Regions from separate parts of the Planococcus sp. TJ-302 genome, predicted to be linked through region 1. Evidence: predicted binding sites of a transcription regulator. Region 1 holds the regulator's gene; the other holds the start of a gene.
The links. Region 1 encodes Rex, which represses fermentation and respiration genes when NADH is low (regulators of the CRP and FNR family bind a similar motif). Its sites were predicted from a motif close to TTGTGAAATATTTCACAA; they were not measured.
Positions count from the first base shown of each region.

Region 2: the regulator Rex is predicted to act here: its motif matches at 2,851-2,868, upstream of AC4EHB_RS07425 (AtpZ/AtpI family protein).

Region 1 covers NZ_JBZDOI010000002.1:383,950-388,792, forward strand. The annotation lists gene AC4EHB_RS12725 (CPBP family intramembrane glutamic endopeptidase) at 61-852, shown strand; gene tatC (twin-arginine translocase subunit TatC) at 884-1,654, opposite strand; gene AC4EHB_RS12735 (twin-arginine translocase TatA/TatE family subunit) at 1,667-1,864, opposite strand; gene AC4EHB_RS12740 (redox-sensing transcriptional repressor Rex) at 1,955-2,587, opposite strand; gene AC4EHB_RS12745 (ABC-F family ATP-binding cassette domain-containing protein) at 2,717-4,657, shown strand.
Region 2 covers NZ_JBZDOI010000001.1:1,515,610-1,520,452, forward strand. The annotation lists gene AC4EHB_RS07400 (F0F1 ATP synthase subunit delta) at 1-219, opposite strand, end outside; gene atpF (F0F1 ATP synthase subunit B) at 216-746, opposite strand; gene atpE (F0F1 ATP synthase subunit C) at 1,078-1,302, opposite strand; gene atpB (F0F1 ATP synthase subunit A) at 1,363-2,073, opposite strand; gene AC4EHB_RS07420 (ATP synthase subunit I) at 2,101-2,472, opposite strand; gene AC4EHB_RS07425 (AtpZ/AtpI family protein) at 2,476-2,697, opposite strand; gene wecB (non-hydrolyzing UDP-N-acetylglucosamine 2-epimerase) at 2,933-4,051, opposite strand; gene upp (uracil phosphoribosyltransferase) at 4,200-4,829, opposite strand.

The DNA of each region.
Region 1 (4,843 bases):
TCGCCCGGTGAAAGTTCTACAATAGAAGGAGCATGCATTAACGAAAGGAATCTACCTGAAATGAAATTGAATTTAAAAGCGCAGACCGATACAAGCCGCAACGGCAAAAGCAAACTGAGCGTCACCGCCAAACGCCAGACAAAAAAGACGCCGCTTTATGTCCTGCTCATCTTCATCGTGATGCAGCTAGCACCGGCATTCTTCATCGCACCTACCATGGGTTATTTCGAGGGACAAGGCCTCGAGGAAACAACAGCACGGATGACCACTACCGGTTGGCTCATCGTCAGCTCCATGGGCATCGGCTTTGTCGCCACCATAATCCTCGTGCTTCGGGACAAGCGCTTTTTCGATATCTGGAAAGGCAAAAAAACGAGCCTACCGATGGCATTCCTTTGGGGAGCCCTCGGCTTCTTGCTGCTGCTAATTGGGCAGTCGCTTGCTGTCATGATTGAAATGGCCATCGGCATCGATCCCGGATCGGAGAACACGATGGCGCTCGTCAGCGTTGCTGAAGTTGTGCCGCTTACGATACTCGCAATCGTCCTATTCGCCCCGGTCCTTGAAGAACTTGTATTCCGCCGCGTCATTTTCGGCTCACTGAACCAAACAACGAACTTTTGGGTTGCTACTGCCGTCAGTGCATTGGCGTTCGGGCTTGTCCACATGGAAATGACACACTTGCTGACGTATTTTTCCACCGGCCTGGTGCTCGCATTCCTTTACCAGAAAACAAAACGCATCATCACTCCAATTATCGCGCACATCCTGCTGAACGGCTATGTCATGGCCATCCAGCTCAACATGGATAAGATCCAAGGATTCTTGAAAGAATTGGAGAAAATCCAATAACAACTGCATAACAAAAAAAGCCTTCCCCGATTTAATTCGGTGGAAGGCTTTCTTGTTGTTCGATGATTTGCTGCTGCTGCTCTGCTTTCAAAAACTTGCGGTAGCCAATTTTGGCGATGACGACACTGAACTCATAAAGCACGATTAACGGCAGTGTAACAATCATATGTGAGACAATGTCCGGCGGCGTGATGAACGCCGCGATGATCACCAATCCAAGATACGAATACTTGCGGTATTTCGTCATCAGCATCGGCGTAATAAAACCGAGCCTTGTCAGGAACAGCATCAATACCGGCAGCTGGAAAATCAAGCCGAACGGCAGGGTGATTTGGAACAGGAATTGGAAATATTCATTGATCCCGATGGTTTCCTGGATATCCATGTTGTCAGAGATATTCAGCATAAAACCGATTACATAAGGAAACAGGACCAAATAGGAAAAAGCGATCCCGCCTAAAAACAAGATTAAGGAAAACGGAATATAGCTTAGCGTCGCTCGCCGTTCTTTTTCAAGAAGTCCCGGGCTGATAAACGCCCAGAATTGATACATGATCACGGGCGAAGTGAAGATCAACGCTAAAATCATCGTTACCTGCATAAAAATCTTGAGTGGATCCGTAATTTTGAACGCGTTCAAGGTAAGATTTTTCGCTTCTTCTGTATATTGCAGATACTGAATCAACGGTTGGGCAAGGAAAAAGCTGACAATGAGCGCTAATACAAAGAAAACGACTACAATGGTGAGCCGTTTTCTCAATTCAACTATATGTTCAACTAAGGTCATATCTTTTTCTGTCATCAGACAAACATCCTAACGTATTTCCTTTTGCTCTTCTTTCTTTTTCAAATCTACTTTCTGATCGTCGTCATCATCTACAAGTCCTTTTGTAGCATTTTTGAACTCACGCAAAGACGAACCAAACGCTTTCCCGAGTTCCGGCAACTTTTTAGGGCCGAAAACAAGTAAAGCAACAACTCCGATAACGATGATACTCATTGGACCTGGCATACGAGGCACCTCCTGTATTATGGCTCTATTCTACATCATTCGAGCCCTTTTGGCTATTTCGAGAAACCCTTCAAATGTGAAGATTTTAAGTCAATGCTGCTTGATCTGGTAGATCAGCGTCTGCAGCTCGACGGACAAGTCAATGGTCTGTACGCGGATATGGTCCGGCACTGCAATGCGCACCGGCGTAAAGTTTAGTATGCCCTTGATGTCAGTTTTCGCAAGGCGATCGGTCACTTCTTGTGCTGACCTCGACGGCACAGTCAGGATGACCACTTCGATGCCGCATTCGGTGATCTTCTCTTCAATGCGGTCCGGATGATAAGTGTCGATGCCACTGATCCGTTCGCCTTCAAGCGGACTGTTTGTATCGAAAGCCAGCACGATTTTCGTATTGTGGTTGCGCTGAAAATTGTATTTGAGGAATGCGCTGCCGAGATGGCCGACGCCGATCAACGCAACGTTCGTCGCTTCATCTTGATCCAAAGTCTTGCGGAAGAATTCAAGCAAGCCCTGGACATCGTAGCCATAGCCTTTTTTGCCGAATGCCCCGAGGTAGGAAAAATCGCGGCGGATCGTAGCGGAATCGATTTTCATCGCTTCACTCAATTCCTGCGATGAAATCCGCTTTTGTCCGGCGTTCGCGAAATTCTGGATAAAACGGTAATATAGCGGCAGGCGTTTTGTCGTCGCCTGCGGAATTTTCGTTGGTTCGTGCAGCATGCCAGCTTACCTCCTGAGGTCTTGTCAAATCGATACTATCTTACATTAGGAACCTCCAGATGTAAAGCTGGCTTTATTGCGGACAGCCGCCCTATGGGCTACACTTGAAGTAGAATTGAGGTGACCCGCATGATAGTACTGCAAGTAAACCAAGTCCATAAATCGTTCGGCGCAGATGAGATTCTCTCAGGCGTCAAACTGGAAGTCCAACACCGCGACCGCGTTGCACTCGTAGGCCGCAACGGCGCGGGCAAATCGACGCTTTTGAAAATCATATCCGGTGAGATGTCTTATGACAGCGGCGAAATCATCATGCCGAAAGATTTGACCATCGGTTATTTGGAACAACAGAACGACCTGGAATCCGACGCGACCGTGTGGGAGGAAATGATGACGATTTTCACTCATTTCCGCGAACAGGAAGCGCAGCTCCGCCGCCTCGAAGCCCAGATGGCTGAGCAAGAAGTACATGACGATGCAGAGCTGTACGACAAGGTCATGAAAGAGTATGACACGCTCCAGCATGATTTCAAGGATGCCGGTGGCTACCAGTTCGAATCTGATACCCGCGCCATCCTCCACGGCATGAAATTCTATGCGGACGACTACGGCAAAAAGGTCGTATCTTTGTCCGGCGGGCAAAAGACGCGGCTCATGCTGGCGAAACTTCTGCTGTCCAAGCCACAGCTATTGATCCTCGATGAACCGACAAACCATCTTGACATTGAAACGCTGAGCTGGCTCGAGAACTATTTGAAGAATTATCCCGGCGCCCTGCTGATTGTATCGCATGACCGCTACTTCCTCGACCAGGTCGTAACGCTTGTTTATGAAGTGGCACGGCATCGCGTTAAAAAGTACACAGGCAATTACAGCCGCTATCTGGACGAGAAAGCGAAGCAATATGACCTTGACATGAAACAGTTTGAAAAGCAGCAAGGCGAAAAAGCCAAGCTCGAAGATTATGTTCAGCGCAACCTGGTGCGGGCATCGACGACAAAGATGGCGCAGAGCCGCCGCAAGATCCTGGAAAAAACAGAATGGATGGGGGCACCGGACGGCAGCGAAAAATCCGCACGTTTCGGCTTTACAATCGACAAACAAAGCGGCAATGATGTGCTGACCGCCAATTCACTGGCTATCGGCTATAGTGGCGAGCCGGTCTCAAAAGACATTTCGCTGAAGCTGTACCGCCAGGAAAGCATGGCACTTGTTGGGCCGAACGGCGTCGGCAAGTCGACCCTGCTGAAGACGATTATGAAAGAACTCAAGCCCCTTGCCGGCGATATCCATTACGGCACAGGCATCCAGTTCGGCTATTACGACCAGGAACAGGCCAACTTAAAAGGAAATAAACTATTATTGAATGAACTATGGGATGAATACCCGCTAATCAATGAAAAGGAAATCCGCGGCATCCTCGGGCGTTTCCTGTTTTCCGGAGATGATGTATTAAAGCCGATTTCTACGCTATCCGGCGGCGAAAAAGCCCGCGTCGCGCTCGCCAAGCTGATGATGCAAAAAGCCAATGTGCTGCTGTTGGATGAGCCGACAAACCATTTGGACCTTGACAGCAAAGAAGTGCTGGAAAATGCATTGATCGATTATCCTGGCACCATCCTTTTCGTGTCCCATGACCGGTATTTCATGAACCGCATCGGCACGAAAGTCATTGAACTGACCCAAGACGGCGCAACGGAATACCTTGGCAACTACGATTATTACGTAGAGAAAAAGCTTGAGATGGAAGAGCTGGCCGCACTTGAAGCGGACCAATCCACTGTGGCAGTGAAAGCTGCTCCAGCAGCGACAACTTCCCAAATCGACAAAGGTGCAAAGAAATTGGAACGCCAGCTTTTGCGCCAAACAGAGGAAACTGAGCTGGAAATGGAAAAGCTCGACGCGCAGATTTCCGAAATCGAAGAGCAGCTTTGCCTCCCAGAAGTATTCCAGGACCACGAACGGGTACTGCCTTTGCAGACTCAATTGGAAAGCTTGAAAGAACAGCAGGAAGAAAAAATGTCCGCATGGCTGGAATTACAGGAACAGATTGAAAAAGTGAACAGTTGACCGTATACATCTGTATACGGTTTTTTCTTTTTCTATATCTAGGTCAATACCTATTTGCGAAATAATTATTTCCACAAAGTTGTACACATCCAAAGAAGTGCAATAACAGCTATCAACAGACTTTTCCACATTATCCACAATTCAATTAAATGTTATCCACATAGTTTTCCAGTGTAGAGGCTACAA
Region 2 (4,843 bases), on a different contig from region 1:
GTTTAGAACATATACATTCGCCTGTCCGAAAAGGTTGGAAATAACGGTTTTCTTTTCAGTTGCTTCCAATTTCGGGGAACTTAATAGTTCCAGCAGTTCTGGGTTTGCTACGAAAGCTTTTTGCACTTCGCGAAGATCCAGTTCCACTTCCACTGAAGCGCCGTGTTTTTTAGCGATTTCGAACAGTGCTAGTGCGTAGCGTTCTGAAGCTTGACTCATTGCACTTCGCCTGCCTTCGCAATCGTTTCGTTAATCAATTGGCGGTTGTCTTCTTCAGAAATTTCTTTGTTGAGAACTTTAGATGCTGCAAGCAATGACAATGCCACAACTTCTTCGCGCACTGCTGCCATCGCTTTATCTTTTTCGTTTGCAATTTCTTGAACTGCAGACTCTTTCATGCGGCCAGATTCAGCACGCGCAGTTGCGATCAGTTCCTGACGCGAAACTTCGCCTTGCTTTTTAGCATTTTCTACGATCTCTTGCGCTTGAACACGCGCTTCTTTTAACAAGCTGCGTTGTTCTTCAAGCAATTTAGCGGATTCTTGGCGGCTGTTTTCAGCCGTTTCGATTTCGCTGGCGATCAAATCTTCCCGCTGCTGCATGATGCCCATCAAAGGACCCCAAGCGAATTTCTTCAGCAAGAACAGCAATACTAGAAAGACGACAAGTGTCGCGATGATGTCTCCACCATTCAAAAATTCTGCATGTCCATCAGTTGCACCAAGTACAAGGTGATCAAAAAACACGATTGTTTCACTCCCTTCAAGAGCCTAAAATCCGGATTCTTCTATTTAGTAAAATCTATTGATTTCAAAGATGTTGTTTCAAGATCAAATGGTGTCATACAAACATAAATGGCGAAAAACATGCCGAAGCATTCCCGCCATTCTGCTTGATATTGACTAGATTGCTCACACCCCTTGAATTTAAACGGATGCTTGCGCTTTTCTTTGTCCAGCTGCAGTGCCCAGCCCCTCGAGACGCTTCAGTCTGACCAGCAATGGCAAAGTACGCCATTACCGGTCAGACTTCCAGCGCTTATCAGGGCTAACCAGGCACTTCCGCTTTTCTCTAATACTATTGGTTCATTACGATGAACGCGATTACTACAGCAATGATCGGCAATGCCTCAACCAAAGCTACCCCGATGAACATAGTTGTTTGAAGAACGCCGCGTGCTTCTGGCTGGCGAGCGATACCTTCTACTGTTTTTGAAACGATAAGTCCGTTACCAATACCTGCACCTAGTGCTGCTAAACCTACTGCGATTGCTGCTGCTAATAAACCTAATGAACCTGTCATTGTGATGTGTCCTCCTCAGGATAGTTGTTTTTTTGTTGCTCTGCTAGGAGCGTTTTATACTCAATGGTCTTCGCTGACTTTATGCGATAAATAAACCATCGTTAACATAACGAAAATGAATGCTTGGATTGCCCCGATAAAGATCGAGAATCCTTGCCATACCATCATCGGAAGGAATGCAGCGGCAAAACCGAATACACTTGCTCCGCCGAGTCCGGCCAATAGTGCAAGAAGAATTTCTCCTGCGTAAATGTTTCCGTAAAGACGCAGACCGAGTGTCAGCGTATTTGCGAATTCCTCAATGATCTTAAGCGGGAAAAGGAATGGCATCGGTTTGAAGTAATCCGCACCGTACCCTTTCAGCCCTTTCAGCTTGATGCCATAATAATGGCTCAAGATGATAACCATTGCTGCCAGCGTCATTGTTACAATCGGGTCAGCTGTTGGTGATTTCCACCAAAGATTGCCGTTGACAATGATTGAGAAAGGGAGACCTAACATATTCGATACAAAGATGAACATGATTAGCGTTATTCCCAGCACATGGAACCTGCCGCCTGTTTTCCAGTCCATATTGCTTTTAATGATGCCCTTGACGAAATCCATGATCCATTCCATGAAGTTCTGCATGCCCGTAGGCTTCAGTTTCAAATTTCGTGTAGCGATAAAAGCAATGAGGAAAACGATAACAGCGGCTACAATTAGCATCAAAACATTCGACATGTTGAACCAGAGGCCGAATATCTCACGAGTTGGAGCGCCGTGATCCACGATAGTTTCACCTCTCTTTCACTTTTCTTAATGGTGTTTCACGTGATAGATAATCCGTTCTGCCAATAACAGAACATAAGGGATCATCAATCCAATTACTGTACTGACCAAGTGAACTTGCTCTGCGAAAAGAATAGCTATCGCAACAGCGGCAACACCTGATGCAAACCGTAATGCCGTTCCAAGCGAACGAACCTTCGAGCCTTCTGCCACCGCCCGGTCGAATTTTTCCATCCGGCGAACCAAAATCCACATATTATAAATGCCGAACAAGGATCCTATGATGAGGCCTGCAAAAATCGCTTGAAATGGGGTCAATCCCCAGCCTAAAACGAAAGCTGCCAGAATGAAATACATCATCTTTTTTAGCCGTTCATAAATTTCCCTAAGTCCATCCATTTTCTACTGGTCTCCTGATTCGAATTTTCGGACGGTCTGAAGCATTGCCCATACTCCGAGAGCTAATCCCGCAAGCAGGAAAATGATCAGAAATAGCGGGGCGGTTCCTAATTGTTCATCGAGCCACATACCTGTGAACAGACCGATGAGCACGGACCCGACAAGTTGTGAGAGGATGGCGCTATAAAGTGCCATCGCTTGTAAGGGACTTTTTGTTGGGCGCATGATAAACCCCTCGAGTTTCGTTTTGATTTGACTTAAACCCTTAAAAAAGAGCAGTCGCATCAGGCTTCCAGAACAACATCTTTATGTATGAAAACCCTCTCATGCATACCCTTTGTAAGCATACATTAGGGGTAAATTCATGTCAATTGGATGAAGTGAAAAACATCACAAGCGATTTAGAGCCGACATATTGTTGACAAATTTGAAAACAAATGTCCATAGCGTCTTCTAGTTCTTACTTCTTCTCAAAATACGCATGCAAAGCTTCCACAATCCGGCGGGACGCAAAACCGTCGCCATACGGGTTCGAAGCTTGCGACATGCGCTTATATGCTTCTTCGTCCGTCAGCAATTCTTTCGCCATGCGGTAGATGTCTTCTTCCTCCGTGCCGGCGAGCTTCAAAGTGCCCGCTTCAATTCCTTCTGGACGTTCAGTCGTGTCACGCAATACGAGAACCGGCTTGCCGAGCGATGGAGCTTCCTCCTGCACGCCGCCTGAATCTGTGAGAATGATGAACGAACGCGCTGCAAAGTTATGGAAATCCAATACTTCAAGCGGCGGGATCAAATGGATTCTCGGATCTTCGCCAAGCACTTCTTCCGCAACTTCACGGACAGCCGGATTCAAATGCACCGGATAAACCACTTGCACATCGTCATGTTCAGAAATGAGGCGTTTGATAGCGCGGAACATATTGCGCATCGGGTCTCCCAAATTCTCACGGCGGTGCGCAGTCAACAAAATCAGGCGGTCGCTGCCGATCTTATCAAGGATTGGATGGCTATAATGCTCTTGGACCGTCGTCTTCAATGCGTCGATTGCGGTATTGCCGGTGATATAGATCGATGCTTCTTTTTTGTTTTCCGACCGTAGATTCTGCGCGGACTTTTCAGTCGGCGCGAAATGGATATCCGTCAAGACACCCGTCAATTGGCGGTTCATCTCTTCTGGGTAAGGCGAATATTTATTGAACGTACGCAGCCCGGCTTCGACGTGGCCGACAGCGATCTGGTTATAGAACGCTGCAAGTCCAGCAACGAAAGTTGTGGTCGTATCGCCGTGGACAAGCACGATATCCGGTTTTGCCTCTTTCATGATGCTGTCCAAGCCTTCAAGGGCACGGGTTGTTACACCGCTTAGCGTCTGGCGGTCTTTCATGATATTCAAGTCGAAGTCCGGCGTAATCTTGAACGTCTCAAGGACTTGGTCAAGCATTTCCCGGTGCTGTGCAGTGACTGCCACTAACGGCTCGATTGTTTCAGGATGCTTTTGGAGTTCCAACACTAGAGGAGCCATTTTGATGGCTTCCGGCCGTGTGCCGAAAATCGTCATTACTTTCCACTTTTTCGTCAAGGTTTATCCCGCCTTTTCACTTCATTGTCCAGACTCCGGTGGCCAACCCTTCGAGGTCGCTTCGGTTTTGCCAACAATGGCAAAGTCCCCATTGCAGCAAACCCTCCAGCGCTTGTCAGGGCTAAACGGCCACCTGCGCTTTTCTTGCTTACTTAGTTCCGAATAAACGGTCTCCGGCGTCTCCTAGACCCGGAACGATATAGCCATGGTCATTCAGCTTTTCATCAAGCGCTGCGATGTAAATATCGACATCCGGATGCGCTTGCTGCAATGCTTCCACGCCTTCAGGAGCGGCGATGATGCACATAAAACGGATTTTTTTCGCTCCGCGTTTTTTCAATGAATTAACAGCTTCAACTGCCGAACCGCCAGTAGCGAGCATCGGATCGACCACGATGAATTCACGTTCTTGCACGTCGGAAGGCAATTTCAAGTAGTATTCAACCGGCTGCAAAGTTTCTGGGTCACGGTACAAGCCGATATGCCCTACTTTTGCTGCTGGGATCAATTTTAAAATTCCATCGACCATGCCGATGCCGGCACGGAGAATCGGAACAACTCCTAGTTTTTTGCCTGACAACACATTGGACTTGGCCATTTGGACAGGAGTCTCGACTTCAATTTCCTCTAACGGAAGATCACGCGTGATTTCAAAAGCCATCAACGTAGCGATTTCATCGACAAGCTCGCGAAATTCTTTTGTGCCTGTTGATTTGTCACGGATGTAAGTCAATTTATGCTGGATTAACGGATGATCAAATACATGTACTTTTCCCACTGCAAACAGCTCCT